Regions from separate parts of the Serratia sp. Res13-Sevr-LER1-36-b genome, predicted to be linked through region 1. Evidence: predicted binding sites of a transcription regulator. Region 1 holds the regulator's gene; each other region holds the start of a gene.

The links. Region 1 encodes PurR, which represses purine synthesis genes. Its sites were predicted from a motif close to CANGCAAACGTTTGCNTG; they were not measured.
Region 2: cvpA (colicin V production protein) is a predicted target of PurR. The motif match lies at 5,742-5,759, and genes of this name have one in related genera.
Region 3: guaB (IMP dehydrogenase) is a predicted target of PurR. The motif match lies at 5,470-5,487, and genes of this name have one in related genera.

Annotation. Positions count from the first base shown of each region.
Region 1 is NZ_JADACK010000005.1:720,672-730,546, forward strand. It holds gene IMQ33_RS04390 (MATE family efflux transporter) at 1-904, opposite strand, end outside; gene IMQ33_RS04395 (riboflavin synthase subunit alpha) at 1,240-1,884, shown strand; gene IMQ33_RS04400 (I78 family peptidase inhibitor) at 1,927-2,220, shown strand; gene cfa (cyclopropane fatty acyl phospholipid synthase) at 2,261-3,412, opposite strand; gene punC (purine nucleoside transporter PunC) at 3,753-4,958, opposite strand; gene punR (DNA-binding transcriptional activator PunR) at 5,084-6,004, shown strand; gene purR (HTH-type transcriptional repressor PurR) at 6,061-7,086, opposite strand; gene IMQ33_RS04425 (YnhF family membrane protein) at 7,411-7,500, shown strand; gene sodB (superoxide dismutase [Fe]) at 7,565-8,143, opposite strand; gene IMQ33_RS04435 (C40 family peptidase) at 8,370-9,185, opposite strand; gene IMQ33_RS04440 (Grx4 family monothiol glutaredoxin) at 9,595-9,875, shown strand, end outside.
Region 2 is NZ_JADACK010000006.1:60,769-70,643, forward strand. It holds gene hisP (histidine ABC transporter ATP-binding protein HisP) at 1-341, opposite strand, end outside; gene IMQ33_RS05995 (ABC transporter permease) at 358-1,065, opposite strand; gene IMQ33_RS06000 (histidine ABC transporter permease HisQ) at 1,062-1,748, opposite strand; gene hisJ (histidine ABC transporter substrate-binding protein HisJ) at 1,845-2,627, opposite strand; gene IMQ33_RS06010 (UbiX family flavin prenyltransferase) at 2,925-3,497, opposite strand; gene purF (amidophosphoribosyltransferase) at 3,646-5,163, opposite strand; gene cvpA (colicin V production protein) at 5,185-5,685, opposite strand; gene dedD (cell division protein DedD) at 6,266-7,009, opposite strand; gene folC (bifunctional tetrahydrofolate synthase/dihydrofolate synthase) at 7,010-8,275, opposite strand; gene accD (acetyl-CoA carboxylase, carboxyltransferase subunit beta) at 8,431-9,339, opposite strand; gene IMQ33_RS06040 (DedA family protein) at 9,571-9,875, opposite strand, start outside.
Region 3 is NZ_JADACK010000023.1:164,259-174,133, reverse strand. It holds gene IMQ33_RS18445 (MFS transporter) at 4-1,212, opposite strand; gene IMQ33_RS18440 (helix-turn-helix domain-containing protein) at 1,308-1,757, shown strand; gene IMQ33_RS18435 (putative quinol monooxygenase) at 1,760-2,047, shown strand; gene guaA (glutamine-hydrolyzing GMP synthase) at 2,264-3,841, opposite strand; gene guaB (IMP dehydrogenase) at 3,946-5,409, opposite strand; gene xseA (exodeoxyribonuclease VII large subunit) at 5,579-6,955, shown strand; gene IMQ33_RS18415 (hypothetical protein) at 6,959-7,120, opposite strand; gene IMQ33_RS18410 (glycoside hydrolase family 31 protein) at 7,297-9,660, opposite strand; gene IMQ33_RS18405 (MFS transporter) at 9,672-9,875, opposite strand, start outside.

The sequences.
Region 1 (9,875 bases):
GCCCAACGCGGATGGTGGCCCCAACGCCGAGCGACAGCGGCAGTACAAACATCAGTGAGCTGAAGTTCAGGGCAATCTGGTGCCCGGCAACCGCGACGATACCCAGCGGTGAAACCAGTAATGCCACCACGGCAAACAGCGTCACCTCAAAGAACAAGGCCAAGGCAACCGGTAGGCCAATGCCGATCAGGCGTTTTAACGCTTGCCAGTCCGGACCACGATGTGCGCCTTGCTCCAGCTTGATATCCCGCAACGAGGACGCACGTTTGGCATACCAGCGCATCATCAGGAACATCATCCAATACACGCTGGCGGTGGCGACACCACAACCGACGCCGCCCATTTCCGGCATGCCAAACTTGCCGAAAATCAATATGTAGTTGATCGGGATGTTGATCAACAGACCCAAAAAGCCGATTACCATGCCGGGCTTGGTTTTGGATAAGCCTTCACATTGGCCACGGACGACCTGGAAGAACAAATAGCCGGGAGCTCCCCACATAATGGCATGCAGGAAACCAACGGCTTTTTCAGCCAGCAGCGGATCGATGTTGTGCATCATGTCGATCACCAACTGGCTGTTATAAATCACGGCGATAATCAGTAGTGAAACCCCTGATGCCAGCCAAAAGCCCTGGCGCACCTGATACGCGATACGATCGCGGCGACCCGCGCCGTTGAGTTGGGCGATTACTGGGGTCAAGGCCAGCAGTAAACCGTGGCCGAACAGAATGGTCGGCAGCCAGATAGAGGTCCCGACGGCAACGGCGGCCATATCCGTGGCGCTATAAGAGCCAGCCATGATGGTATCGACCACGCCCATTGCGGTTTGGGATATTTGCGCGATGATGACCGGAATTGCGAGGGCCAATAAACTACGCGCCTCAATAAAGTACTTCTGCACGTATACACCTTTCTAATTATTTATGGGGAAGGGGTGTCGCTGCATCAGCAACAACTAAAAACTGCGGAATATGCCCAAAAGATTGTACCTGCTAGCCGGGTTTTAGCAAAGGTTGTAACGAAATAGTTATACCGGCCGTCTTTCAAGCTGTAGCTTGAAATCCATAGAGTATCTATCCGTCGCCTTGAAACTACAGCGTTGTTAGCTGAGGACACTAATCCCAGGATATAAACTAGGCAAGCACTGCTTTTTTGCCGTTGTGCGTTTGGTTTTCTGCCGTAACTGGGGCAAACTGCTTACAGCGCGTTGAACATAGTCATAAAGAAGAGGCCAACATGTTTACCGGTATCGTACAAGGCACCGCCCCGCTGGTTGCCATTGATGAAAAACCCAACTTCCGTACCCACGTTGTTGAAATGCCTGATGAGCTGTTACCAGGGCTGGAGTTGGGGGCCTCGGTGGCCCACAACGGCTGCTGTCTGACCGTCACGGAGATCGCAGGCAATCGCGTCAGCTTTGACCTGATCAAAGAGACCCTGCGGCTGACCAATCTTGGCGATCTTAAACTGGGTGATGTGGTCAATCTGGAAAGAGCCGCCAAGTTTAACGATGAAATCGGCGGGCACCTGATGTCCGGGCATATTATCTGTACCGCGGAAGTCACCAAGATTTATACCTCGGAAAATAATCGCCAGATCTGGCTGCGTATGCCGAATATCGATTTGATGAAATATGTGCTGCATAAGGGTTTCATCGGCATCGATGGCATTAGCCTGACCATAGGCGAGGTGGTCAATAACCGTTTCTGTGTGCATTTGATCCCGGAAACCCTTGAGCGCACCACGCTGGGTAAAAAGCGCCTGGGCGACAAGGTCAATATAGAAATCGATCCGCAAACTCAAGCGGTGGTGGATACCGTCGAGCGTGTGCTAGCCAATCGTGAGGCTGTGTTAGCTGTCACCAAGCCGCCAGTACCCTAAGCCTGAGAATCCTGTACCGATAACCCTACATAGGAGCCAAACGTGAAGTTTTATGGGAAAACGATGATGCTAGCGGCGCTGTTGGCGCTGACCGCCTGTTCAAGCTCCCCAGAACAGGCGAACTCACAGTCTGCCGAGGCTGAAGATGATACCTGCGGTGCATCGCAGTATCAGAATTATGTGGGTAAACCGTTGTCTGCGTTGGACGGGGTTAATATTCCCCAGCAGGTACGGACTATTCCTTATAACTCTATGGTAACCATGGACTTCAATCTAAAGCGCTTGAACTTCCTGGGTGACAGTGAAGACAAAATCATTCGCGTTTATTGCGGTTAATAACCCTTTACCCCAACCCTGTGGGTTGGGGTAAAGGATTTTAGCGGGGAACTCGCAGACCGCCTTCGACACCTTTAGGGCTGAATACTACCTGCCAAAGTTGAATATCGCGAGCGCGGAACGCTCCTGCGCAGGCATTAAGGTAATAACTGAACATCCTTTCAAAACGTTCGGAATAGCGCGATGCCAGCAGTGGCCAGCTCTGTTTGAAACGTTCATACCAGGCCATCAGGGTGCGATCGTAATCTGCGCCGATATTATGCCAATCTTCCATGACGAAACGGCCTTCGCTGGCCTGGGCAATATGTTTCACCGACGGCAGACAGCCGTTGGGGAAGATATATTTATTGATCCACGGATCAACGTTCATATCGGTCTCGTTGGAACCAATGGTATGCAACAGGAAAATGCCATCGGGTTTTAAATTACGTTCCACTACCTCGAAATAGGTTCGGTAGTTCTTCGGCCCAACGTGTTCGAACATGCCGACTGAGACGATGCGGTCAAACTGCTGGTGGAGATCGCGGTAGTCCTGCAGTAGAATTTCCACGTCCAGACCGGCACAGCGCTCTTGCGCCATTTTCTGCTGTTCTGCGGAGATGGTGACCCCCACCATGGAAACGCCGTAGTGCTTGGCCGCATACGTAGACAGGCCGCCCCAGCCACAGCCGATATCCAATACCCGCATACCAGGCCGCAGGTGCAGTTTTTCGCAAATTAGCCGTAGCTTGGCCTCTTGCGCTTCTTCCAACGTCGTGGCCTGTTGCCAATAGCCGCAGGAATATTGCATATAGGGATCCAGCATCTGGGTAAACAAATCGTTACCCAGGTCGTAATGCTCCTTGCCAACGATCCAGGCGCGTTTTTGGGATTGCAGATTGGTCAGGCGGGCGGCGGCAATACGCAAGATATCCTTCAGGTGGTGGGGCAGTTTCTTTTCCAGGCCAGCTGCGACAACCCGCTGAAAAAATATGTCCAGCCGTTCGCACTCCCACCAACCGTCCATATAGCTTTCGCCCAGCCCCAGAGAGCCGTCTTGCAGTACGCGTTTAAAGAAATTGGGATTATTGATCTGAATATCGAAAGGGCGTGAACCATTGATTTCAATACCGGCCATGCTAAGCATTTCATGAGCGATACGATACCAATGGTTATCCTGGATGCTCAGATCTTCTATACACGATGAACTCATAGCTTCTCCATCACCTTCTTCTGACTTATGATCCTGCAGAATTTAATGTAGCCAATTTCTACAGGGACATACGTATACCTACGGTAAAAATTCACCGTGGTGTCTGAAATTCGACTTGAACAGAGGAAATTTAAGAGACTCCCTGCGTCAAAGGACGCGGGTAAATGCAACCTTAAATAAAGTGTGATGCCATCCACGTACGCAGCAGTTGCTGCAATAAGAGCTTAGTATAACTGTTATTCTAAAAGGTCGTTTTTGAGTATAGGCTTGCCGAGGCGTAGACTCAACTGCAAATCGCGCTCGGCAAGAATTTTCATTAAGTGACTATTTACAGAGATAATTATGACACGGAGTCGACACGCTCCTGCCGTGTTACCTGCGTTTCATCCGTTCCTTTCCCACGCTGCATCAGATAGCCCAAGGCTGCTAAAAATACGGTAGCAACCATTACGGTAACCGTGGCTAACAGCGGTTGGGCGATAAATGCCGAAACCAACAGGCTGGCGATAAAACATAATCCCAGCTGTAGCGTGTTTTGCAGCGCAGCGGCTTTGCCGCTGTTGTTGGGGAAGGGCATCAACGCATTGGCCACTAAAATAGGATAGCTGGCACCGTTAACTAATGCCATAAAGCAGAACGGGATCAACAGTGTGGTCAACGTCGGTTCGCTCAGGGTGGCAATCAGATACAGTGCTACCATGCTGATGCCATAAGCTACCAGCAGCCATGGCAACAAGGTTTTGCCAGAAATGCGATTTAAGGCGCTACGGCAGCTGTAACCCCCCAATAAGAAAGCCAGCGTTTGTGGCACATAGCTTAGGCCAATATCGTTAGGGCTATACCCCATATCGCCGAGGATAAAGGGTGAGCCCGTCAGCCAGGCGAAGAAGCCGGCAGAACAGGCGGCAAAAACCATCACGTTGCCGCTGAAGACCGGGGATTTCAAGATCTGCATAAAGCCAAGGCTGGGCTTTTTATCGGCGGAAGGTACCAGTCTGCTACGGTCTTTCAGCAGTAAGGTGGGGATCAGCAGCAGGGCGGTAATCCCCAACAGCACGGCGAAGATGGCCCGCCATCCCATATGGTTGAGCAACCAGGCGCCTAGCAGCGGGGCCAGCGCCGGAGAGAGTGCGACCAGCGGCATAATGGAGGCGAAAACGCGGTTGGCTTTGCCATCGCGGTAACGATCAACCACGATCGCCTGCCAGGTGACGGCGGCGGAACACACGCCAATGGCTTGGATAAAGCGCAGTGACCACAGTTGTGCCACGTTTTCGACCCACAGCATACCTAGACAGCCGACGGCGAACAGTGCCAGGCCAATCAATAACACGGGCTTACGGCCAATGCGGTCAGACAGCGGCCCCCACAGCAACTGGGCGAAGGCAAAGCCTGCCAGGAAGATACTCAGGCTGGCGCTGATCGCCCCAGCGGAGATTTGCAGATCCTGCTGCATGGCCCCAAAGGCGGGCAGGTACATATCGGTAGCCAGATAGCCCAACATACTTAGGCCGGCCAGGTAGAACATAAATCCAAAATTTCGCATTGCTATTTCTCGTTAAAATTATGTTGTCGCAGGTTTTGAAGCGCCGGCAAGTGTATACGGCTGGATCTCTGCTTGTGAAACGGTAATATTTGCAAGGTGCTGTTAAAAAATTTGAAGGCAAAGTTATGTGGTCTGAATATTCACTCGATGTGGTAGATGCGGTGGCGCGAACCGGTAGTTTCAGCGCAGCGGCGCAGGAATTGCATCGCGTTCCCTCGGCGGTGAGCTATACGGTGCGCCAACTGGAGCAATGGCTGGCGGTGCCGCTGTTTGAACGCCGTCACCGCGATGTGGAACTCACGCCAGCGGGGGCGCTGTTTGTTAAAGAAGCACGGGTTGTTATCAAAAAAATGCTCGATACCCGACGACAGTGTCAGCAGGTGGCCAACGGTTGGCGCGGGCAATTGCGGATTGCGGTCGATCTGATCGTCAAACCTCAGCGCAGCCGCCAACTGGTGCTGGATTTTTATCGCCATTTCCCCGACGTAGAACTGATAGTGCAGCCTGAAGTATTCAACGGCGTGTGGGATGCACTGGTCGATGGTCGCGCTGAGATGGCCATTGGTGCAACGCGGGCGGTGCCGGTCGGCGGCGGTTTTGCCTTTCGCGATATGGGTTTTATGAATTGGCTCTGCGTAGTACATGCTAAACATCCGCTCGCCGCCTTGCAAGGAAAGCTGCGCGACGATCAACTACGGCCTTATCCCTCGTTGCTGTTGGAGGATACTTCGCGCAATTTACCCAAGCGGGTGACCTGGTCGCTGGACAACCAGCGGCGGCTGACCGTGCCGGACTGGGTTTCGGCGGTAGATTGTTTGCGTGCCGGGCTGTGTGTGGGCATGGTGCCCGCGCATCGAGTATTGCCGTTGGTACAAAGTGGCGAACTGGTGGTGTTACCACTGCATGAGCCTTTCCCGCCCAGCGCCTGCTGCCTGACCTGGCAGCAAAACGCCCAGTCTCCGGCCATGGCCTGGCTGTTGGACTATCTTGGCGACAGCGAAACGCTGAATCAGGAATGGCTCAGTGAAGAGGGGCCGGGTGATTAATCGGGCGCGGCATATTGCGGCGCCCCTACGGAGAAATATGGGTTAAGAAATAGGACTTAGCGGCGGTAATCGACAAAAGGACCATCTGCCACGGAGCGACGCTCAATAAGTTTTGGATGCACTTCAATCACCTGCGACTCTTCACGCTTGCTGATGATGCGATCTAACAGCATGGTAAAGGCCATCTCGCCCAGGCGCTCTTTAGGCTGGTGAATGGTGGTCAGAGCGGGAGTGAAGTAGCGGGCATTACGCACGTTGTCGTAACCAATAACCGAGATATCCTGCGGTACACGCAACCCCAGCTCATCGGCGGCGCAAATCGCCCCCATGGCCATAATATCGCCGCCACAGAAAACGGCGGTTGGGCGATGCTTTTGCGACAGGATCTGATGCATGGCTTTGTAGCCAGATTCAGGCTCGAAATCCCCCTGCACGACCCATTCTTCGCGCACTTCGATGTTGGCTTCCTTCATGGCCTTCAGAAAGCCCTGGTGGCGACCTCCACCGGTATTACGCGCCAGTTGACCAGGAATGGCACCGATGTCCCGGTGGCCACGTTCGATCAGGTAGCGGCCTGCCAGGTAACCGCCCTCGAAGGCATTGTCGATAATGGTATCGGTGAAGTCTCCGCGCGCGGTACCCCAATCCATCACTACCATGGGAATATTACGGTAATCTTCCAGCATGCCCAGTAGCTGATCTGGATATTCTGAGCACATCACCAGCAGGCCATCGACGCGCTTTTGCGCCAACATCGCCAGATAGGCTTGCTGTTTATCCAGATTATTGTGCGAGTTACACAAGATCAGGGTATAGCCTTTGCTGTAACAGCTGTTTTCAACCGCTTCGATCACTTCGGCAAAATAGGGGGCCTCGCTCGAGGTGGCGAGCAAACCGATCGATTTGGTGTGATTGACCTTGAGACTGCGGGCTACGGCGCTGGGTGAATAGTGCAGCTCTTTGATGGCGGCCCAAACGGCCGTTTTGGTATCTTCGGCGACGAAACGCGTTTTATTGATAACGTGCGATACGGTAGTGGTAGAAACGCCAGCGCGTTTGGCCACATCTTTAATCGTTGCCATGTAAAAAATGACTCCTAAACCCACATGTTACAGCATGTAAGTATGATGTTAATCGTTTGCCTACGTAGATCCTTCCCCAGATAAGCGAAAACTGAGTTTTTAGTGCTGAAGTCGTAAATCGCTTGAACAGGGAGGGGCAGTTTATCGGTACGCAGTAGTGAACTGCGGATTTTGTCGCAAATTGAAGAAAAGTGGAAGAGCTAATCGGTAATTATCAGCGGGGAAATCAAAACAAGATTTTAATCACGGACTGTGGGAAAATGATTTGACGTATAAACTGTGTGGCTTATGCTCTGGAAAAGCCAATCTGAGAGGGAGTTGTATATGGATACCAATTTGAAGATGTCATTACTCACCACCGTGGGTGCTTTGGCAATGATTATTGCTTTCAGTTTTATTGCCGCATTGAACTGATCCGCAGCAGAAAAACAAAGGCGCAGCTTGATGCTGCGCCTTATTATTAGCTAGCCACCCGCCGTTAAGCCAGGTTTTCTGCCACGAACGCCCAGTTCACCAACGCCCAGAAGTTTTCCAGGTACTTTGGTCGCGCATTGCGGTAGTCGATATAGTAAGCATGTTCCCACACGTCAACGGTCAATAGCGGAACGTCTGCGCCGGTCAGCGGGGTTGCCGCATTCGAGGTGCTGACGATCGCCAGACTACCGTCCGCTTTTTTCACCAGCCAGGTCCAGCCCGCGCCGAAGTTTTTCACGGCGGCATCGGTGAACTGCTCTTTAAAGGCGGCGAAGGAGCCGAATGACTTATTGATGGCCTCTGCCACTGCGCCCGTTGGCTCGCCACCACCTTGCGGTGATAAGCAGTGCCAATAGAAGGTGTGGTTCCAGACCTGAGCGGCGTTGTTGAACACGCCGCCGGTGGAGGTCTTGACGATCTCGACCAGGGATTTGCCTTCGAACTCGCTGCCTTTCACCAGATTGTTCAGGTTAACCACATAGGTGTTATGGTGCTTGCCATAGTGGTATTCCAGCGTTTCTGCGGAAATGTGCGGTTCGAGAGCGTTTTTCTCATACGGTAATGCAGGTAATTCAAACGACATTGCTTTCTCCTTTTATAGACAATACGCCTCTCCGACGCTTTGGGCCGTGGGGCCGAGGGCGAAAAAACGCAATTGCACCACTTTTGTTATGGTTATTAATCTTAACAACTTTCCGAGCGAAAAGAACATCCAAAGTGTGCCAAGTGGCTGATTGATTAAAGTCGCAGCGGTTTTTGATTTTTGGGGGAGTAAGGCACGGCTGAGCAGCTGGCTCAGCCGTGCTAGGTCAACGAATGGTGGTCGGGGTCACTACGCGGCGGGCGCCAATGTAATGGTTCTGCCAATAGTCGTTATCCAACTGACTGATGCGAATTTCTTCACCGGTGCGCGGTGACTGGATGAACTTACCGTTACCAAGATAGACGCCAACGTGATCGGCGGTGCCACGGTTGTTGATGCGGAAGAACACCAGATCGCCTTTCTCCAGCTCATTACGTTTGATCGGCGCTGCATCACGCAGGTGGTACATTTCGTTGGCGGTACGCGGCATTTTGATTTTCACGACGTCTTTGTACGCGTAATAAATCAGCCCACTGCAGTCGAATCCTGTACCAGGTGAAGATCCACCCCAGCGGTAGGGTTTACCCATTTGCCCCATCAGCTTGGCCATGGCGGTTTGCTTGGCGTGCTGATAACGTTTTTTATGGGCGGCGGAAAGTTTCAACGGTTTTTCGCGGCCTGCCAGTTTTGCCGTAGCTTTGCCTTCTTCACGATGGCGACCATAGCCTTTTTTATAGCCTTTTTTAGGCGGAGTCACTTTGAGCTTGGCCGTTTTGGTTACCTGGCTTTTGGTTTTAACGCTGGTGGTTTTTTTGGCGGTCTTTAAGGTTGCTGGTTTGGTTTTTAGCGTTTTCGGAGGGGTGGCTGCCTTCACTTTTTTATTGGCTTTCTCCGCTTTCTTTTTCTTGCGGTCGTCTGGCCGTGCTTCATTAACGTGACTCTTGCGCTGCTCGGCAGAAACACGTGCCTGTGGCGCAGCGTGCGCCAAATTGAAGAAGAGCTGCGTAAATAGCAGCACAAAAAGTGTAATAATTAACCGCATATCGACGTTACCAACCTTGGCTCCGAAACAGAAATCGAATGAGTCACAGTATTCCCGAAATTCACCCTATAAAACAGCGTGGATCTCATAAATACTAATCCATATTGTGAGAAAACGTTAATGGCATTTTTATTGTTGCAAAATCAAACGCCTGGTGCCTAAAAAAACGACAAAGATCATGTGGTTGGCTTATTGCTCTCCGGGATTGAGCAGCGCAAATATAATAGTGAAACGTCCCGATTAAAAATGTTATTCTGGGGCCATGTTTTAACCGGTTCGTTGTGACGGCCGCTTTTGCTGAGGCAATCAGAGAATGTCCCTGCAAAAGATGGCGTTTTTTGGCACCGGTCCTGCCGCTACAATAGCCAGTGTGATGCATGTTGTAGCCATGATGTGGCTTGAGGAAGCAATAATGACGACGATTGAAAAAATTCAGCAGCAAATTTCTGCCAACCCGATCCTGCTGTATATGAAAGGCTCACCGAAATTGCCAAGCTGCGGTTTCTCCGCTCAGGCCGTGCAGGCGCTTTCAGCCTGTGGCGAACGTTTTGCCTATGTTGATATTCTGCAAAACCCGGACATCCGCGCCGAGCTGCCAAAGTACGCCAACTGGCCAACTTTCCCGCAGCTGTGGGTCGATGGCGAACTGGTTGGCGGCTGCGATATCATCATCGAGATGTACCAGCGTGG
Region 2 (9,875 bases), on a different contig from region 1:
ATCACGTTCTCCAACACCGTCATGTGGCTCCACAGGTTGAAATGCTGGAACACCATGGTCAGGCGGGTACGCAGGAGCTGCAGCTGTTTCTTGTCAAAGACTCTAAGTTGGCCATCCTTGTCGCGCACCATGCGAATATTTTCATTATTCAGGCTGATGGTGCCTTCGCTGGGCTTTTCCAGGAAGTTGATGCAACGCAGAAAGGTACTTTTACCGGAGCCGGAAGAACCGATAATGCTAATCACATCGCCCGCATTGGCCGCCAGGGAGACCCCTTTCAGTACTTCATGGTCACCATAACGCTTGTGCAGTTCGGTGACGGCTAATTTTTGTTCAGGCATGGTGGATCCCCGTCATTCATCGATGAGTTACGTGTGCCATCCAGCGTTTTTCTGCCCTGCGGAACAGGCTGATCAACGTATAGGAGATAATCAGATACAGCACGGCCGCAATGCCAAAGGCATAAAACGGCTGGTAGGTCGCCGCGTTGATATCGCGGGCCACCTTCAACAGGTCCGGTACCGTGGCGGTAAAGGCCAGTGCGGTCGAATGCAGCATCAGAATAACTTCATTGCTGTACGCCGGTAGTGCCGAGCGCAGCGCCGAAGGCAAAATAATGCAGCGATACAGTTTAAAGCTGGAAAACCCATAGGCCCTGGCCGCTTCAATTTCCCCATGCGGCACCGAACGAATGGCCCCAGCGAAAATCTCGGTGGTATAGGCACAGGTATTCAGCGTTAGTGCCAAAATGGTGCAGTTTAATCCGCTGCGGAAAAACGCATTGAGCAGTTCGGTACCCCGCACGATTTCCAGGCTGTACATACCGGAATAAAACACCAACAGTTGTACGTACAGCGGCGTACCGCGGAAAACATAGGTGTACAGCCACACCGGGTAGCGAACCCAACGGGTGGAAGAAACCCGAGCTACCGCCATCGGGATAGCCATCAGCCCGCCCATGACCACCGAGGAGATCAGCAGCCACAGGGTCACCGCCACACCGGTATAGCGATAGCCATCGGTCCACAGCAGTTGCTGCCAATACTGATGCAGGATATCGATCATAGTTCGGCCCTTTTGACGCCCAGTGAATAACGCCGCTCAAGCCACAGCAACACGCCGTTGGAAATCGTGGTGAACAACAGATACACCAAGCCTGCGACAATGGCATAGAAGAAAGGCTGATAGGTGCCCTTTCCTGCCAGCTGCGTGGCCTTTACCAGATCGTTGAGTCCAAGAATGGAGACCAAGGCCGTCGCCTTGAGGATCACCTGCCAGTTATTGCCGATGCCGGGTAACGCAAAGCGCATCATGGCCGGAAACAGAATGCGACGGAAAATCTGCGCGTTGGAAAAACCGAAGGCGGTAGCCGCCTCGATCTGACCACGAGGCACCGCCAGGTAGGCTCCCCGGAAGGTTTCGGTAAAATAGGCTCCGTAGATAAAGCCCAGGGTAATAATGCCCGCCCCCAGCGGATCGATATCAATCTGTGAGAAGCCAAAAAACTCCGTCACGCTGTTGAGGGCAATTTGCAGACCGTAGAAGATCAACAGCATCAACACCAGGTCCGGCACACCACGGATCAAGGTGGTGTAGGCACCAAAGATCGTGGAAATAACAGGGTTTTGCGAAAGTTTACCGCCAGCGCCGATCAAACCAATCACCACCGCCAGCAATACGGAGCTGAGGGCCAGCTCCAGCGTCACCAGAGCCCCCTCAAATATCAGTTGGGAGTAACCTTGTAGCATTTACGTCACCCTGTCGTCATTGAGCACGTCATGACACTCCAGCCAGAACAGGCCCGGAAAACCGGGCCTGTTGTCATAGAGAGTACCCGACAGGAATTAGCCGCCGTAAACGTCAAAGTCGAAGTATTTTTTCGCGAACTTATCGTAGGTGCCGTCTTTGCGCATTTCGGCAAAGGCTTTGTCCAGTGCCGCTTTCAGCTCGGTTTCATCCTTGCGCAGGCCCATACCGGTGCCGACACCAAAGAATTTATCGTCCTTCACCGACTCACCGGCAAACTCGTACTCTTTGCCTGGAGGCTGCTTCAGGAACCCTTCGCTCGCGGCAACTTCATCCTGAAATGCTGCATCAATACGCCCGGAAGCCAGATCCGCATACACCAGATCCTGATTCTGGTAAGGCACCACGGTCACGCCTTTTGGCTGCCAGTTGGCGTTAGCAAAAGCTTCCTGGGTGGTACCCTGCAATACGCCGATGCTTTTGCCCTTCAGCGCATCGACGGTTGGCAGGATCTTGGAGCCTTTTGGTGCGATCAGGCGAGAGTTGGCCGCAAACAGCTTGTCGGTAAAGGCAATTTCCTGCTGGCGTTTTTCGGTAATGGACAGAGAAGAGATGATAGCGTCGATTTTCTTCGCTTTCAGGGAGGGGATCAGCGCATCAAAATCGCTTTCCACAAAAATACACTTGGTATTGATGCGTTTGCACAGCTCGGTGGCCAGATCGATATCGAAGCCAACCAGTTGACCCTGCGCATTTTTCGACTCAAACGGCGCATAGGTGGGATCGGTACCGATTTTCAGCGTGGAAGGTAATGCGGCGAATGCACTGCTAACCGCGCTCAAAGCCAAAACTAAAGGGAGAACTTTAACAAGCTTTTTCATAATTACCCTCAAATGGATATTTTTGCCGATGCCACTACGGGCATTACTTTCATCACACACAGGATCTGCAGTAATCATGCCACTTTGTCATTAGCGAGCGTGGGGAACGGCCACGCTCTGTTCAAAGCTCTTCCCAGAGGCAACGAACGACAAAATGAACGGCAAACTCGGGCTTCGCCATGGTTAACCTACAAGTTACTGAAACAGAGTGCATGGGGAAGCAGGATCATTATGATGCATCAATCGCACTAAATCAGTGCGATGTTGCACAAATGTATAAATTTGAGGGTGAATTAGTTAATTAACGCCTTGCCAACGCGTGAAGAGATCTTGCGGCAGTTCGATGTCAAACTGGTCGATAACCCGATTAACGGTCTGATCGATAATATCATCAACGGTTTGCGGACGATGGTAGAAGGCCGGCACCGGCGGCATAATCACCGCCCCCATCTCCGCTGCCTGGGTCATCAGCCGCAGATGGCCCAGGTGCAACGGCGTTTCACGCACGCAGAGCACCAATGGCCGACGCTCTTTGAGCACCACATCGGCGGCGCGAGTCAGCAGCCCATCGCTGTAACTGTTGACGATGCCAGATAACGTTTTGATTGAGCATGGCAAAATCACCATCCCCATGGTTTTGAACGATCCGGAGGAAATGCTGGCGGCAATATCACGCGCATCGTGCACCACATCGGCCAAGGCCTGAACGTCACGCAGGCTCAGAGAGGTCTCCAACGCCAGCGTCTGGCGTGCCGCGTTGCTCATTACCAAGTGGGTTTCCACCTCTTCTACACCACGCAGCACCTGCAATAAGCGCACGCCGTAGATAGCGCCGCTGGCGCCGGAAATACCGATAATGAGTCTTTTCATCAAGCTGGCCTTTGTCGGGAAATATGCCGTAAGGATAGCCGAATAGGGGCAGGTTTGGCAGCAAACCTTCGTAGATTCAAGGTGGGAATAAAACAATGCACCGTAACCAACGCTACGGTGCACCGTTTTGGTGAGCTACGCGGGCGCGTTAGCCCTCGTTATGCATTTCCAGATTTTCTGCTTCCGTCTGGCCGCGCAACGCTTTGGCATCGTCATTACGCAGCGTTTCCAGATATTCCAGATAGCTCTGGTCAACGTCTTTGGTCACGTAGATGCCGTTAAACACCGAGCATTCGAACTGGGCGATGTCCGGGTTCTCTTCGCGTACAGCGGCAATCAGGTCATCCAGATCCTGGAAAATCAGGCCGTCGGCACCAATAATCTGGCGGATTTCGTCCACTTCACGGCCATGGGCAATCAGCTCCGTCGCGCTCGGCATATCGATACCGTACACGTTAGGGAAGCGGATCTCCGGGGCGGCAGAAGCCAGATAAACCCGTTTGGCCCCGGCGTCACGCGCCATCTCCACGATCTGCTCTGAAGTGGTACCACGCACGATGGAGTCATCAACCAGCAGCACGTTCTTATCGCGGAATTCGGCACGATTGGCGTTCAGCTTGCGGCGTACCGACTTACGGCGAGCCTGCTGGCCCGGCATGATGAAGGTGCGGCCAACATAGCGATTTTTGACGAAACCCTGGCGATACGGCTTATCCAGAATACGGGCAATCTCCAGCGCGATATCGCAAGAGGTTTCCGGGATCGGGATCACCACGTCGATATCCAGATCTTCCCATTCGCGCGCAATCTTCTCACCCAATTTCTGCCCCATACGCACACGGGCGCTGTAGACGGAGATCTTGTCCATAAAGGAGTCAGGACGGGCAAAATAGACATACTCGAACAGGCAAGGGTTGGTTTTTGGGTTCTCAGCGCACTGGCGAGTGAACAGCTGGCCTTTTTCGGTGATATACACCGCTTCGCCCGGCGCTACGTCGCGCAGGAAGTCGAAGCCCAAGGTATCCAGCGCCACGCTCTCAGAAGCCACCATGTACTCACAGCGGCCATCTTCCAGCTCACGTTTGCCGATCACCAGTGGGCGAATGCCGTTGGGATCGCGGAACGCCACCAGACCGTGGCCAATGATCATGGCCACGCAGGCATAAGCGCCACGCAGCTGCTGATGCATCGCGGCAACGGCGGTAAAAATGTTGTCGGACTCCAGTGGATAATGCGGGAAACGGTCAAGCTCGGTGGCCAGTACGTTCAGCAGGATCTCGGAATCGGAAGTGGTGTTGACATGACGACGGCCACGTTCAAACAGCTGTTGGCGCAGTTCGTGGGCGTTGGTCAGGTTGCCGTTGTGTGCCAGCGTAATGCCGAACGGCGAGTTGACATAGAAAGGTTGAGCTTCTGAAGCGCTGGAGCTGCCAGCCGTTGGGTAACGCACATGGCCAATGCCCATGTTGCCCTGCAGGCGCAGCATATGGCGGGCTTCAAATACATCTTTCACCAGACCATTTGCCTTGCGCAGGCGGAACCCATTATGGGCATCAATAGTGACGATGCCAGCGGCATCCTGTCCACGATGCTGGAGCACCATCAATGCATCATAAATCGACTGGTTTACCGGCATAAAACCGGCGATACCGACAATACCGCACATGTTGTCTTTTCCTCTAAGCCGCTACCGCCCCGGTAATTGGGTTGGTAGGAAACTCGACGTGCTTTGCAGATAGTCAAAGAACCATCTGATGATGTAACTGAACTGGGGGATCAACTGTGACTGTTTCCAGTCCGCACTTTGCGACAGGGTGGTAAAGGTATCCAGGAAGAACAGTATCGCCGCTACGATCAACACGCCGCGCAGTGCGCCGAAACACACGCCCAGCACCCGATCGGTGCCCGATAATCCGGTTTTCTCTACCAGTGACCCAATCACATAGTTAACGATAGCGCCCACAATCAGCGTTGCAATAAACAAAATGGCAATCGCAATGCCGTTACGTACCAGCTCATCTTCAAAACGGGTGAAGTAGGCTGCAAGGTATGGGTAGAAATGGCTGGCAACAAAGAACGCACATCCCCATGTCACAAGTGACAATGCTTCGCGAACAAAACCTCGGATCAGGCTCACCAGAGCCGAAAATCCAATCAACGCTATAATGACGTAATCAATCCAGACCATGAACTATTCCAATGATGAATCGCCCCTGCATCCAATCGCGGCGAATTCTAACAGAAAAAGAAAACGTTTGCGTAGCGGATTTCCCACCACGCAACAAATAAAAAACGGCGATGTTACCCTATCGATTTCAAGCTGCAGCCAGGCGACAAGCTATCTCATCCTCAGGGGCTTACGTTTGGTAAGTGACTGGGGTGAGATAGCGCAGGTAACAACGCTGCAGATTGAAAGACGACGGGTATTAAAATTGCTAATCGCCGCGCCTACTTAGGTCATCAGGCCTGTGAAAGGCACATTTTTAGTGGTGATTTGGCAATCCTCCTCCTTGAGCACAGTGGCCCCTCACCCTAACCCTCTCCCACAGGGAGAGGGGATCGTCCGAGTCGCGGTTAGCTGCTGTGACACTACTCAGTTCCCTCTTGATATTTAACAAGGGCATAGGAAAAACTACTGGCTTATACCCTATGGATTTCGAGTTGCAGCTAGGCGACAAGCTACCTCATCCCCAGGAGCTTACTTTAGTAAGTGACTGGGGTGAGATAGCGCAGGTAACAACGCTGCAGCTTGAAAGACGACGGGTATATCAACGCGCGCTATACGCCTTCACCTGCCCGCTTAACCCACTGATCCCATTCAGCTCCGCCAGCGAAGCCTGCAGTTTCTGCTTCGAGGCATCTGGGCCAACGTAGATGCGGGTAATTTCCCCCTGCACCGGCGTGGAGGGCACGGTATAAGCCCGGTGCCCAGACAGGCGCAGCGAAGCGACGATCTCATTGACCTTGGCAGCATTCTTCAACGCCCCCAACTGCACCACATATGCCTGACCAGCCGGTGCCTTTTCTTCAACCGCAGGTTTGGTTTCAGGCTTCGGCTCTGGTTTCACTTCCGGTTTTGGCTCTACCTTTGGCGGTGTTGGCACCGGCTTAGGTTTCACTTCCACTGGCTTCACCTCTACCGGTTTAGGTTCCACAGGCTTAGGTTTCGTTGGCTGAACCGGTTTGGTTTCGATAGGTGGCGGAGCAACAACCGCAGACTGCTGTGGTTGAGTCGTTTGATTAGCCGCCTGCTGGGCGGAAGCCTCGGCGGCGGCCTGCTGCTGCTCAACCAAAGCACCAGCCCCCTCCGGTGGAACCGAAGGTAGCGCCTGATTGGCCGGTGGGATCACGTCGATTTCATGAGCATCCCCCGGTTTGGGCACCAACGGGATCGCCGCAAACTCATCCTCATAATGCTTTTTTTTGCCGTCAAGTAACCCCGGCAGGACAATCACCCCCAGGGCAACCAAAATCACGGTTCCAACCAGTCGATTCTGAAATTTACTTGCCACTCACACTCCCCGCCTCTCGTCTAACGCCGCCATCACGTGGGCAACAGTGTGGAAAGACCCACAGACGATCACAATATCCTGAATATCCGCGTCCTGCATAGCCTGACGCCAGGCAGTTTCGACATCGGCAAACTTGCGTGGTTCCGTTAAATACTGTGCCAGCAGCTCAACGCTGGCTCCGCGTGGGCCTTCCAGCGGCGCACAATACCACTCGTCCACCTGCTCGCTCAGGCAGGCCAGCGTACCGGCAATATCCTTGTCCGACAGCATCCCCACCACCGCGCGTACTACACCGCCATTGCGGGGAAGCTTCGCCAGTCGCCCAGCCAGATAGGCCGCAGCATGAGGGTTGTGGGCAACGTCCAGGATCAACTGCGGGTTCTGCTGCACGGTCTGAAAACGCCCTGGCAAAGCGGCCTGCTGTAGACCGGCAAAAATCGCCTTCTCGTCGATTTCCAGCGCCGAATAGTGCAGCGCAGCCAATGCCGTCGCCGCGTTCGCCAAGGGGACGTTAGGCATAGGGAGGTCGGTCAGGCGTGTGCCGCCCCCTTCCCATTGCCAGCGTTCGCCCTGTTCGCTGAACGACCAGGCTTCATCACGGCGGTACAGTTGAGCGTTGAGATCTTCCGCTACCTGCTGGATGCTATGTGGCATATCCGGCTCACCGACCACGGCGGGCTTGCCGCCACGGAATATCCCCGCCTTCTCGCGGCCGATGCTTTCACGATCGTGGCCTAGCCAGTCGGTGTGATCCAACGCAATGCTGGTCACCACGGCGACGCTTGGCTCAACGATATTGGTCGCGTCCAGACGCCCACCCAGGCCTACTTCCAGGATCACTACGTCGAGCCTGGCCTGTTTAAACAGCTGTAGCGCCGAAAGGGTGCCAAATTCGAAATAGGTCAGCGAGGTTTCCCCCCTGCCAGCTTCAATCGCGGCAAAAGAGCGGCTGTGTTCAGCCTCACTCAGCTCTTCACCCTGTATGCGCACCCGTTCAGTATAACGCACCAGATGCGGTGAACTGTAAACCCCGACCCGCAGCCCGGCAGCCAGCAAAATGGCCTCTAACGTGCGGCAGGTGGTGCCTTTGCCGTTAGTACCGGCAACGGTAAATACAGTAGGAGCAGGAGTGAGAAGGTCAAGGTGCGCCGCAACGTGTTGCACACGCTCCAGGCCGAGTTCGATCGCCTGGCTATGCAGACGTTCCAGATAGTAAAGCCACGAGCTCAATGGCGACGTGGCTTGGGGAATTTGGTGGTTTTGCATGAGTCCCATCACTGACTTTGGGTTCATAAATCCGTAAGACGCATCGCCCTGACGACGTCAAAAGCGATGCTCTTCGTTTCCCGCCGCAACTTAGCCACAAAATGGCGGCGGAACCCGGCGCAGGCTTGCACCTATACCGGGTCTTTGTCTGCTCTTCAGGCGTCGGCCTGATTTTCCTGAGCGATGACCGGCGCCGCCTCATCGAAATGCGGCTGCGGCTGGTTAGTCAGCTTGGAAAGAATGCTGGCCAGGGTCTGACGCATCACCGGACGGCGCACGATCATGTCGATGGCGCCCTTTTCAATCAGGAACTCGCTGCGCTGGAAGCCCGGCGGCAGTTTTTCACGTACGGTTTGTTCGATAACCCGTGGGCCGGCAAAGCCGATCAGCGCTTTTGGCTCGGCAATGTTGATATCGCCCAGCATCGCCAGGCTGGCGGATACGCCACCCATGGTTGGATCGGTCAGTACCGAAATATACGGCAGGCCACGCTCTTGCAGCTTGGCCAACGCGGCGCTGGTTTTCGCCATCTGCATCAGCGACATCAGCGCTTCCTGCATACGCGCACCGCCACTGGCAGAGAAGCACACCAGCGGGCAGTTATCTTCCAACGCCTGCTCAACCGCACGCACAAAGCGCGCACCGACCACGGAAGACATCGAACCACCGATAAAGGCGAATTCGAAGGAGGCCGCGACGATCGGCATGCCATACAGCGTGCCCTTCATCACCACCAACGCGTCTTTCTCGCCGGTTGCTTTCTGTGCGGCAACCAGACGATCTTTGTACTTTTTGGAATCCTTGAACTTCAGAACGTCTTTCGGCTCCAGTTCACTGCCCAGTTCCACTTCACTGCCCTCATCCAGCAAGGTATGCAGACGCATACGGGCTGACATGCGCATGTGGTGGTCGCACTTGGGGCAGACCTCAAGGTTACGCTCCAGTTCGGCACGGTAAAGAACCTGACCACAGCTATCGCATTTGGTCCAGACCCCTTCAGGAATGCTCACCTTACGGGTTTGCGTAACATTGCTTTTGTTGAGAATTCGTTCAATCCAGCTCATCGATGACCTTTCTGTTTGAACCTGGCAGACCCTAGTCCGCTGTTCATGCCTTAACAATCCTCCCGCAACACACCCAATGCAAAAATGCCGAGCTCAGCGCAACAGCTGCGCTACCAAGGCATTGGCTTCAGGGTCGTTCGCGGGAACAGACCATAAATGTCGCTCATTAAACCATATCGGCCCGATTGTGTGGACAAAAAACTGGTCGAACCGACGGGTTAAGCGGTGTTTTTACTGTTTTTGTTGGCGGGCAGCCGCACGTTTATGGCGCCAGATTTCAATAATGCCCGGCAGAATTGAAACCAGGATGATGCCAACAATCAACAACTTCAAGTTTTCCTGCACGATCGGCAAGTCGCCAAACAGGTAGCCAGCATAAGTGAACAGCAGCACCCAAAGTAGCGCACCAATCACGTTATAGGCAGCAAAGTGGCGATAGGACATATGCCCCATACCGGCCACGAACGGCGCAAAGGTGCGCACGATCGGCACAAATCGCGCCAGAATAATGGTTTTTCCGCCGTGTTTCTCGTAGA
Region 3 (9,875 bases), on a different contig from region 1:
GGGTCAACGGCAATATTTCAGCGTGCGCCACCAAAACAGCAATGCCACCAGGCTTACCGAGCCGCCCAGCCAGCATACGCCATGCCACCCCGCCCACGCATAAATATGGCTACCGGCAAACGCCCCCAACCCACTGCCGACGGCATAAAACAGCATGTAGCACCCAACCAGACGACTGTGGGACTGCGGATGCGCAGTGAAAATCATACTCTGGTTGAGGACATGGATTGCCTGCCCGGCCAGATCCAGCAAGATGATACCGCCAATCAGGTACGCCATTCCTCGCTCCATCAACCCAAGCGGCAACCAAGCGATCATCAGCAACAACAGGCACATCCCGCTAGCTAGCTGCCCCCAGCCTTGGTCAGCTAGATGCCCGGCCCTCATCGCCGCCAGCGCACCAACTGCCCCTACCAACCCAAATGCACCAATGGTCGAATGAGAAAAAAGAAATGGGGGCTGGCTCAAGGGGAGAACCAGCGTGCTCCAGAAGATGCTGAATGCCGCGAACATCAGCAACGCCAACATACCGCGTACCTGCAAAATCCGGTCATGGCGCAACAGGCCCAGCATTGAGCTCAGCAGTTGCCAATAGCTTAACTTCAACTCGCAAGCTGGCTGCTTTGGCAATAAACGAGCCAGAACAGGAAGCAATATCAGGGTAATCGCCGCTGAGAAAAAGTAGACCGTTCGCCAACCGCCGATATCCGCCAGTAACCCAGAGAGAGTGCGCGCCAGCAGTAAACCCATCACCACTCCGCCCTGAGCGGCCCCCACCACGCGTCCACGTTCCTGCGGGGAGGCCAACGTAGCGGCAAAGGCGATCAATCCCTGCGTCATCGCGGTTCCCAACAGCCCCACCAGCAGCATGGCCGCCAGTAGTGCCAGACTACTACTAGACACAACAACCATCAGCAAAGCAGCAATCAACAGTATTTGCTGCACCGCCAGCAGGCGATGGCGATCCAGCAAATCCCCCAAAGGAACCACCAATAACAGCGCACAGGCACAACCGATCTGGGTCGCCGCGATCACCATCCCTACCCTTGCCAGGCTGATATTAAAATCCACCGCAATGGCATCAAGCAGCGGTTGCGCGTAATAAACATTGGCCACGCTGAAAGCGCAGGCTGCTGCCAACAGCAGCACCAGTGACGAAGGTAAAAGCTCAACAGATTGCGAGCGGAAGGCTTCCAGCGGTTTATCACTCATCAAGCGCCTCATTAAAAGTGGTTTCATTATTAAACTCAATGCACTTTAGTGAAAGAGGTTTTATAATGCAACCAGAATAATTCTGGAGCCGCAGCATGAAACGAAAAAGCCTTGAGGATGCTCAATGCCCGGTAGCACGAACCTTGGATGTGCTGGGTGACTGGTGGTCACTGTTGATCATCCGCGACGCCTTTGACGGTATTAGCCGGTTTAGTGAGTTTCAAAAGAATCTGGGGATGGCAAAGAATATTCTTTCCACTCGGCTACGCACGCTGGTCACCCAGGGGATTTTGCAAGTGAGCCCTGCCGCCGATGGTAGCGCCTATCAGGAGTATTTGCTGACCGATAAAGGCCGCGAAATCTTCCCGATTATCGTCGCACTGCGCCAATGGGGAGAGGATCATCTTTTTGCGGCAGGAGAGGACTATTCACGCCTGGTGGAAAACGACAGCGGCCAGCCAATACCTCGCATGACGCCAATCGGCCATGCAGGGCAAGAACTCAACCTACGCAATACCCGGGTTGTCAAAGTAGATGAGAAATAAAAATGCTGAAAGTCATTGCCGAAGATTTTATCAAGGTTGAAGCGATAGAAACGGTGTTACCGCTTTATCAAGAGTTGGTTGAAGCCACCAAGCAGGAACCCCGCTGCATAGCCTATGATCTGTATGTCGATCAAAAGGATGCCGGGCACTTTATCTTTATCGAAGAGTGGCCCGATCGCGCGGCGTTGGAGGCTCACTGCGCGAGTGAACACTTTAAACGCCTGGTGCCGCTGATTGATCAGCATACGCGTAAAGAGGCGACCTATATATTGATGGATCCCTTTGTCTAACAGCATGATTACAGCCCATGTGCTCCTTTGGCTAGTTATTCGTACAAAAATAAAGTTAAGCAGACCAACAATATGCCAATTGGCAATACCGTCAAAAATACCGTCAACAGGTGTGAGTTAGTCAAAAGTCATAATAGAGAAAAAACAAAACCCCCTGTAAAAACAGAGGGTTAATATCAAACTAAATGTTTCAGTGCAGGGAGGAAATCGACTGAATCATTCCCATTCGATCGTCGCCGGTGGCTTCCCGCTGATATCATAAACCACACGGGAAATACCGTTGACTTCGTTGATGATACGGTTAGAAACACGGCCAAGGAAATCGTACGGCAGGTGTGCCCAATGCGCGGTCATAAAGTCGATGGTTTCTACCGCACGCAGAGAGACAACCCAATCGTATTTACGGCCATCGCCCATCACGCCAACGGAACGCACCGGCAGGAACACGGTGAACGCCTGGCTGACCTTGTTGTACAGATCGGCTTTGTGCAGCTCTTCGATGAAGATCGCATCGGCACGGCGTAGCAGGTCGCAATACTCTTTCTTCACTTCGCCCAATACGCGCACGCCCAGACCTGGCCCTGGGAACGGGTGACGGTACAGCATGTCGTACGGCAGGCCCAGCTCCAGACCAATCTTGCGCACTTCGTCTTTGAACAGCTCTTTCAGCGGTTCTACCAGCCCCAGCTTCATTTCTTTCGGCAGGCCACCGACGTTGTGGTGCGATTTGATCACGTGCGCTTTGCCGGTAGCGGAAGCGGCAGACTCGATCACATCCGGGTAGATGGTGCCCTGAGCCAGCCACTTCACGGCGCTCTGCTTGCAGGCTTCTTCGTCAAACACTTCGACAAAGACGCGGCCAATGATCTTACGCTTGGCTTCTGGCTCATCCACACCCGCCAACGCGCTCAGGAAACGGTTTTCTGCCGCTACGTGCACGATGTTCAGACCGAAGTGGTCACCGAACATTTCCAACACCTGGTCGGCTTCGTTGAGGCGCAGCAGGCCGTTATCTACGAATACGCAGGTCAGGCGCTTGCCAATGGCACGGTGCAGCAGCATGGCGGTAACGGATGAGTCCACGCCGCCAGACAGGCCGAGGATCACGTGATCTTCACCGACCTGCTCACGAATACGCGCAACGGCATCTTCGATGATGGTGGCAGGCGTCCACAGCGCTTCACAACCACAGATATCCAGCACGAAACGCTCCAGGATACGCTGGCCTTGGCGGGTATGGGTGACTTCCGGGTGGAACTGTACGCCGTAGAAGCGTTTTTCCTCGTTGGCCATAATGGCAAACGGGCAGGTATCGGTGCTGGCAACGGTGACGAAATCTGACGGGATAGCGGTAACTTTATCGCCGTGGCTCATCCATACGTCTAATACCGGTTTGCCTGCCGGGCTTATCGCATCTTCGATATCGCGGATCAGGGCGCTTGATTGGGTGATTTCCACCTGCGCATAACCGAACTCACGCTCGGTTGAACCCTGTACATGGCCGCCCAGTTGCATCGCCATGGTCTGCATGCCGTAGCACACGCCCAATACCGGTACGCCGGCGGTGAAGACATATTCTGGCGCACGCGGGCTGCTCAGTTCGGTGGTGCTTTCCGGGCCACCGGAGAGAATGATGCCGCTTGGATTGAATTCGCGGATCTGCTCTTCGCTGACGTCCCAGGCCCACAGCTCACAGTAAACACCGATCTCACGCACGCGGCGGGCAATCAGTTGGGTGTATTGTGAACCGAAATCCAGGATCAGGATGCGATGCTTATGAATATTTTTTGTCATGTGAGGCAAATTCCAGCAACAGAGAAAAAGAGCAAAAAGGGTATTTGGGATGAGAGGCTGCCCCCTCATCCCTGCCCCTCTCCCGCAGGAGAGAGGTTAAAGCATTAGCCCATGCGGTAGTTTGGTGATTCTTTGGTGATGGTAACGTCATGCACATGGCTTTCTTGAATCCCGGCACCGCTGATGCGCACAAACTCGGCTTTGGTACGCAGTTCGTCGATGGTCGCACAGCCTGTCAGGCCCATGCAGGAACGCAGGCCGCCCATCTGCTGATGTACAATCGCCTTCAGCATGCCTTTGTAGGCCACACGGCCTTCGATACCTTCCGGCACCAGTTTATCAGCGGCGTTATCGGTCTGGAAGTAACGATCCGAGGAACCTTTGGACATCGCGCCCAGAGAACCCATTCCACGGTAAGATTTGAACGAACGGCCCTGATACAGCTCGATTTCGCCCGGAGATTCTTCCGTCCCCGCCAGCATTGAACCAACCATCACGCAAGACGCACCGGCAGCAATCGCTTTGGCGATATCGCCAGAGAAGCGGATACCACCGTCAGCGATAACAGGGATACCTGTTCCTTCCAGCGCTTCGACCGCATCGGCGATAGCGGTGATCTGCGGAACACCCACGCCGGTTACGATACGAGTCGTACAGATAGAGCCAGGACCGATACCGACTTTCACCGCGCTTACGCCGGCTTCCATCAGGGCTTTGGCACCAGCCCCGGTCGCGACGTTGCCGCCAAGGATTTGCAGGTCCGGGTATTTGGCACGGGTTTCACGGATGCGCTGTAACACGCCTTCGGAATGGCCGTGTGAAGAGTCGATGAGCAGAACGTCAACACCAGCAGCGACCAGCGCATCAACACGCTCTTCGTTACCGGCACCAGCACCCACCGCAGCGCCTACGCGCAGACGGCCATGCTCATCTTTACAGGCGTTAGGTTTACGCTCTGCTTTCTGGAAGTCTTTGACGGTGATCATGCCCAGCAGGTGGAAACTGTCGTCCACCACCAGCGCTTTTTCAACGCGTTTTTCGTGCATTTTTTGCAGCACAACTTCACGCGCTTCGCCTTCCTTGACGGTGACCAGGCGCTCTTTTGGCGTCATCACTGCGGTGACAGGCTGAGTCAGATCGGTTACGAAGCGCACGTCACGGCCGGTAATGATCCCCACCAGTTCGTTTTCTTCGGTCACAACCGGGTAACCGGCAAAGCCGTTACGCGCGGTTAACTCTTTCACTTCTGCCAGCGTGGTGGAAGGTGTAACGGCCTGTGGGTCCGTGACCACGCCGCTTTCATGTTTTTTCACCCGGCGAACTTCTTCCGCCTGGCGCTCAATGGACATGTTTTTGTGAATGAAGCCCAGACCGCCTTCCTGCGCTAGCGCAATGGCCAGGTTGGATTCGGTTACGGTATCCATGGCTGCGGACAGCATAGGGATATTCAGGCGGATAGATTTGGTCAGTTGGGTGCCAAGATCTGCGGTATTAGGCAGAACTGTGGAGTGGGCTGGAACCAGGAGAACGTCATCAAACGTTAGAGCTTCTTTTACAATACGTAGCATGGGCAATATCTCACCAAGGTGGATGCGGAAAAGATAAAATATTGCCGTGGCATTATACAGAGCGTAATCGGTTGCCTCCAGCACTTTCTTACAAAAACTCTTGATTACCTTTCGCCGAGCTGTAATATCGACCAATTAAGTGCTTGTTTTGAAATTTGATCTGGGTCACATGTCACTACCTACTTCACCGTCCATTTTTACCGTAAGCCGCCTCAATCAGACGGTTCGACAGCTGCTGGAAATGGAAATGGGGCAGATTTGGCTCTCCGCCGAGATCTCCAACTTCTCCCAGCCCTCCTCCGGCCACTGGTATTTCACGCTGAAAGATGACCGTGCCCAGGTGCGTTGCGCGATGTTCCGCAACAGCAACCGCCGCACCACCTTTCGCCCACAAAATGGCCAGCAGGTTCTGGTACGTGCCAGCATCACCCTGTATGAACCACGTGGTGATTACCAACTGATCGCCGAAAGCATGCAGCCTGCCGGTGACGGCCTGCTGCAACAACAATTCGAACAGTTAAAACAGCGCCTGGCGGCCGAAGGTTTGTTTGATCAGCAGTTCAAACAACCATTGCCAAGCCCGGCCAAATGCGTTGGGGTGATCACCTCCGCCAGCGGCGCAGCGCTGCACGATATTTTGCAGGTGCTACAGCGGCGGGATCCTTCACTGCCGATCGTGATTTATCCCACGTCCGTGCAAGGTGCAGAAGCTCCGTTGCAGATCGTTCGCGCGATCGAAACCGCCAACCGCCGTGATGAGTGCGATGTGCTGATCGTCGGGCGCGGCGGTGGCTCGTTAGAAGATTTATGGAGCTTTAACGACGAACGCGTCGCGAAGGCAATTTTTGCCAGCCGTATCCCGATCGTCAGCGCCGTCGGCCATGAAACCGACGTTACCATTGCCGACTTTGTTGCAGACCTGCGGGCACCTACCCCTTCCGCGGCCGCAGAGTTGGTCAGCCGTAATCAGCTTGAGCTGTTGCGCCAATTGCAGTCACAGCAACAGCGGCTGGAAATGGCGATGGACTATTATCTGGCGCAGCGCCAGCAGCAGTTCACCCGCATCAACCACCGTCTGCAACAGCAGCATCCACACCTGCGGCTAGCTCGGCAGCAAACGCTGTTATTCAAGCTACAGCGCCGTTTGGAAGATGGGATGCAGCAGCAATTGCGCCTATCTTCTCGCCGCAGTGAACGCGTGCAGCAGCGCCTGGCGCAGGTACAGCCGATGGGCCGCATCCACCGCTTGCAGCAGCGTGTTCAGCAGCAGGAATACCGATTGCAGCAAGGGATGGAGCGGCAACTCAATGGCTATCGCCAACGCTTTGGTGTCGCCTGTAGTCAGTTGGAGGCAGTTAGCCCACTGGCAACCCTGGCTCGCGGCTATAGCGTAACGCAGACGCCACAGGGTGAGTTACTGAAAACCACCAAACAGGCACAGGTTGGGGAAATGCTGAAAACCCGCCTGCAGGATGGCTGGGTGGAGAGCGAAGTCAAAACCGTCACCGTGGCAAAAAAGCCGCGTAAGAAACGCGTGGTGGAATAGCGGTTAGTGGCAGAGCTGATCGACTTCTTCTGCGGAAAGGCCGGTCAGTTTCATTACCATGGTGCGTTCGAAACCGTTCTCCAGCATGGAACGAGCTATTTTCACTGCTTCCTCAAGTTTGCCTTCTAGCCGTCCTTTTTGCTCGAGATATTCTGCAATAGTCATCAATTCCTCCTCATGCGATGGCGCACGACTAGCCAACTCACGGATCAGCGTATCCTAAATTGCGTAGCGTAAGGCTACCTAGATAGCAGTGTATTAATGATAACCAATCCCACGCAAAGCTTCATCCAGTTTGATACTTCCCCAACCCTCTGCAGAGGGTTGGGATATGACATTAATTACAGCACAAAAGTATCCCGGCAAACCCCGTTCACCCACAGCTCGCGAGTCTCACCTGCTGGCAATACAATGTTCAGCACCTGCCACGTCGGTTTGAAATGCCCCTCGTGGGTGAAGGTCAGCTCGATGCGCTGATTGTCACTCACCGCCTCCCAGCGGAGCCACAGCGCATTATTCTGCTGCCAGCCATGGCTTTCCCCATCGTCTTCAAACAGCAGGCCTGAGGACCATCCGCAACCCTTGGTGGGGAACAGCCTCAGTTCCCGGCGATCGTCTGCTGCAATATCCACATGCCCCAACCGCTGTGACATTGGGATCCCTGCCCCAGCGCGTACCAGCAGTGGTAAGCGTTCCAGCGGTGCCTCCAATACAATGCTTTGTCCACCGCTGTACCATTGGCCGCTATAGAAGCAATACCAACCATCAACGTTATCCGGCAGGTAGACTTCACGCTGGCGCTGCCCCTGCTCCACCACGCTGGCCACCAGCAGGTCGCGGCCAATCAGGAAATCATCGGTCTCACCGAAGGTGCGCTCATCGTGCTCATGATCGAGGAAGGTTGGCCGCAGCATCGGCTCATCATCATGGCTTGCCTGCCAGAGTAGCGTGTAGAAGTATGGCATGAGGCGATAACGCAGGTTGATGGCATCTCGGATCATCGGCGTCGCCGCCGGGTACATCCAGGGTTCATTGACGGTAGCATCATCATTCCAGGAATGAATGGTAAAGCGCGGGTGCATTACTCCGTTTTGTACCCAACGCACCAACAGTTCCGCGTCTGGCTTATCGCCGGAGAAACCGCCCACGTCATGCCCAACGTTAAACAGCCCGGACAGGCTCATCCCCACCCCCATTCGGGTGTTATAGCGCAAGGTTTGCCAACTGGTGCGGTTGTCGCCACTCCAGGTTTGCACATAACGCTGCATACCGGCGCAGCCAGAACGCGAGATCAAATAAGGCCGCAGGTTCGGCGCAAAACGCTGCTGTGCTTCAAGTGAGGCACGCATCATCAGCAGCGGCATCACCGGGCGAATATGCTTGATGGCAATCGGCTTGCCGAAGCCATGGCAGCGCGCTTCACCATCCCACACTTCATACTCGTTGTTGTCATTCCAGGTGGAATCAATCCCCATTTCCAGCAGTTGCTCCGTCACCCCCTGCTGCCACCAGCGCACCGCTGCCGGGTTGGTGAAGTCGAGATGCGAACCTTCGTCATCCCAGAAGCTGGAACGTTCTGGGCCGTCGCTCTGCGAATCGCGGATAAACAAGCCAAGTTCTGCCACCTGTTGATATTTGGGATGGTCCTGCAACAGGCAGGGTTTGATATTCGCCGCCAGCTTCAGCCCAGCATCGTGGAAGGCTTGGCTAAGCTGTTTAGGCTGCGGCACCTTGTCGTAGTTCCAGTTGAAGACGTAGCGTTTGTTATTGATCGAGGTATAGCCGGAAGAGAGCTGGAACGAATCGCACGGGATGGCGTGCTGGCGGCACAGCTGGATAAACTGCTGCAACTGCTGCTGGGCATCCGGTGCGTCGGTGTAGTGCATCGTCGAGCCGCTGTACCCCAGGCTCCACTTCGGCCCAAAATGGGTTTTACCGGTCAGACGCACGAAGGCCTTGGTGACGTCGAGCACCTTTGGCCCCAGGAACAGATAGTAATCCAGATCGCCCGCCTCGGCCTGATAGCGGCGATAGGCCAGGTGATAGTTGTCGATCTCATTCCCCAGATCCAGCCAGCAACTGCTCAGGTTGTCATAAAACAGGCCAAAGCTGACCTCTTCCCGGCGCGTGATGGTAAACGGGATATGCTTATAAAGCGGATCGGTGCTGGCAGCGTTGTAACCCATCGCGTCCAGGTTACGCATTTCAAAGCGGCGGCCCGTACGCTCCAGATCGCCCGCTTTTTCACCTAGCCCATAGTAACGTTCGCCCTGATGGCGGCGCTGATAGTGCGCCACGCCGTCGCCGTGCGCATTAAGCAGATAGGCACTGGTTGGGCGATCCGCAGCCAGTGGTAGCCATTCCCCCGCCGCATTGCAGTATTCCCATTCCAGCCATAGCGGCTGATGTATCGTCACGCGCAACTGCGGAGTCGCTACCGTCAAACTGTCTGCCTGCTGGCCAAGTTTATAGCCCGGCAGGCCAAAACCAGCGACGCTGAGGCGATCCCGCCCTTCCCAAGGCACATCCTCCTGCGGAGCGATACTCCAGGTGCGATCCAGTGCCAGTTCGCCGTGGCGTTTGATCAGCACTCGGAACAGATTGCTTTCCAGCACGTACAGGCAGAACAGGTGTTGCTCATCCACCAGCAGTTCAACACGGTCGGCGTATTGCCCAGCCAGCGTCCAGTTTTTTAACGTTTTCATAATTATCCAACTTAAACAGTAGGTGAAGGTTTTTTGCCGCGCTCGGCGATCAAACCGATCAGGAACATCGCACCGATCAGATCGAAGAAGCCCATCGCGACGAAGAGCGGGTTGAAGCCGACGGTATCGGAAACGGCACCAATCAACAGCGTGAACAGGAAGCTGGCGATCCAGGCGCTGGAGCCGCGCATGCCGTTCACCGTTGCCATCTGGTT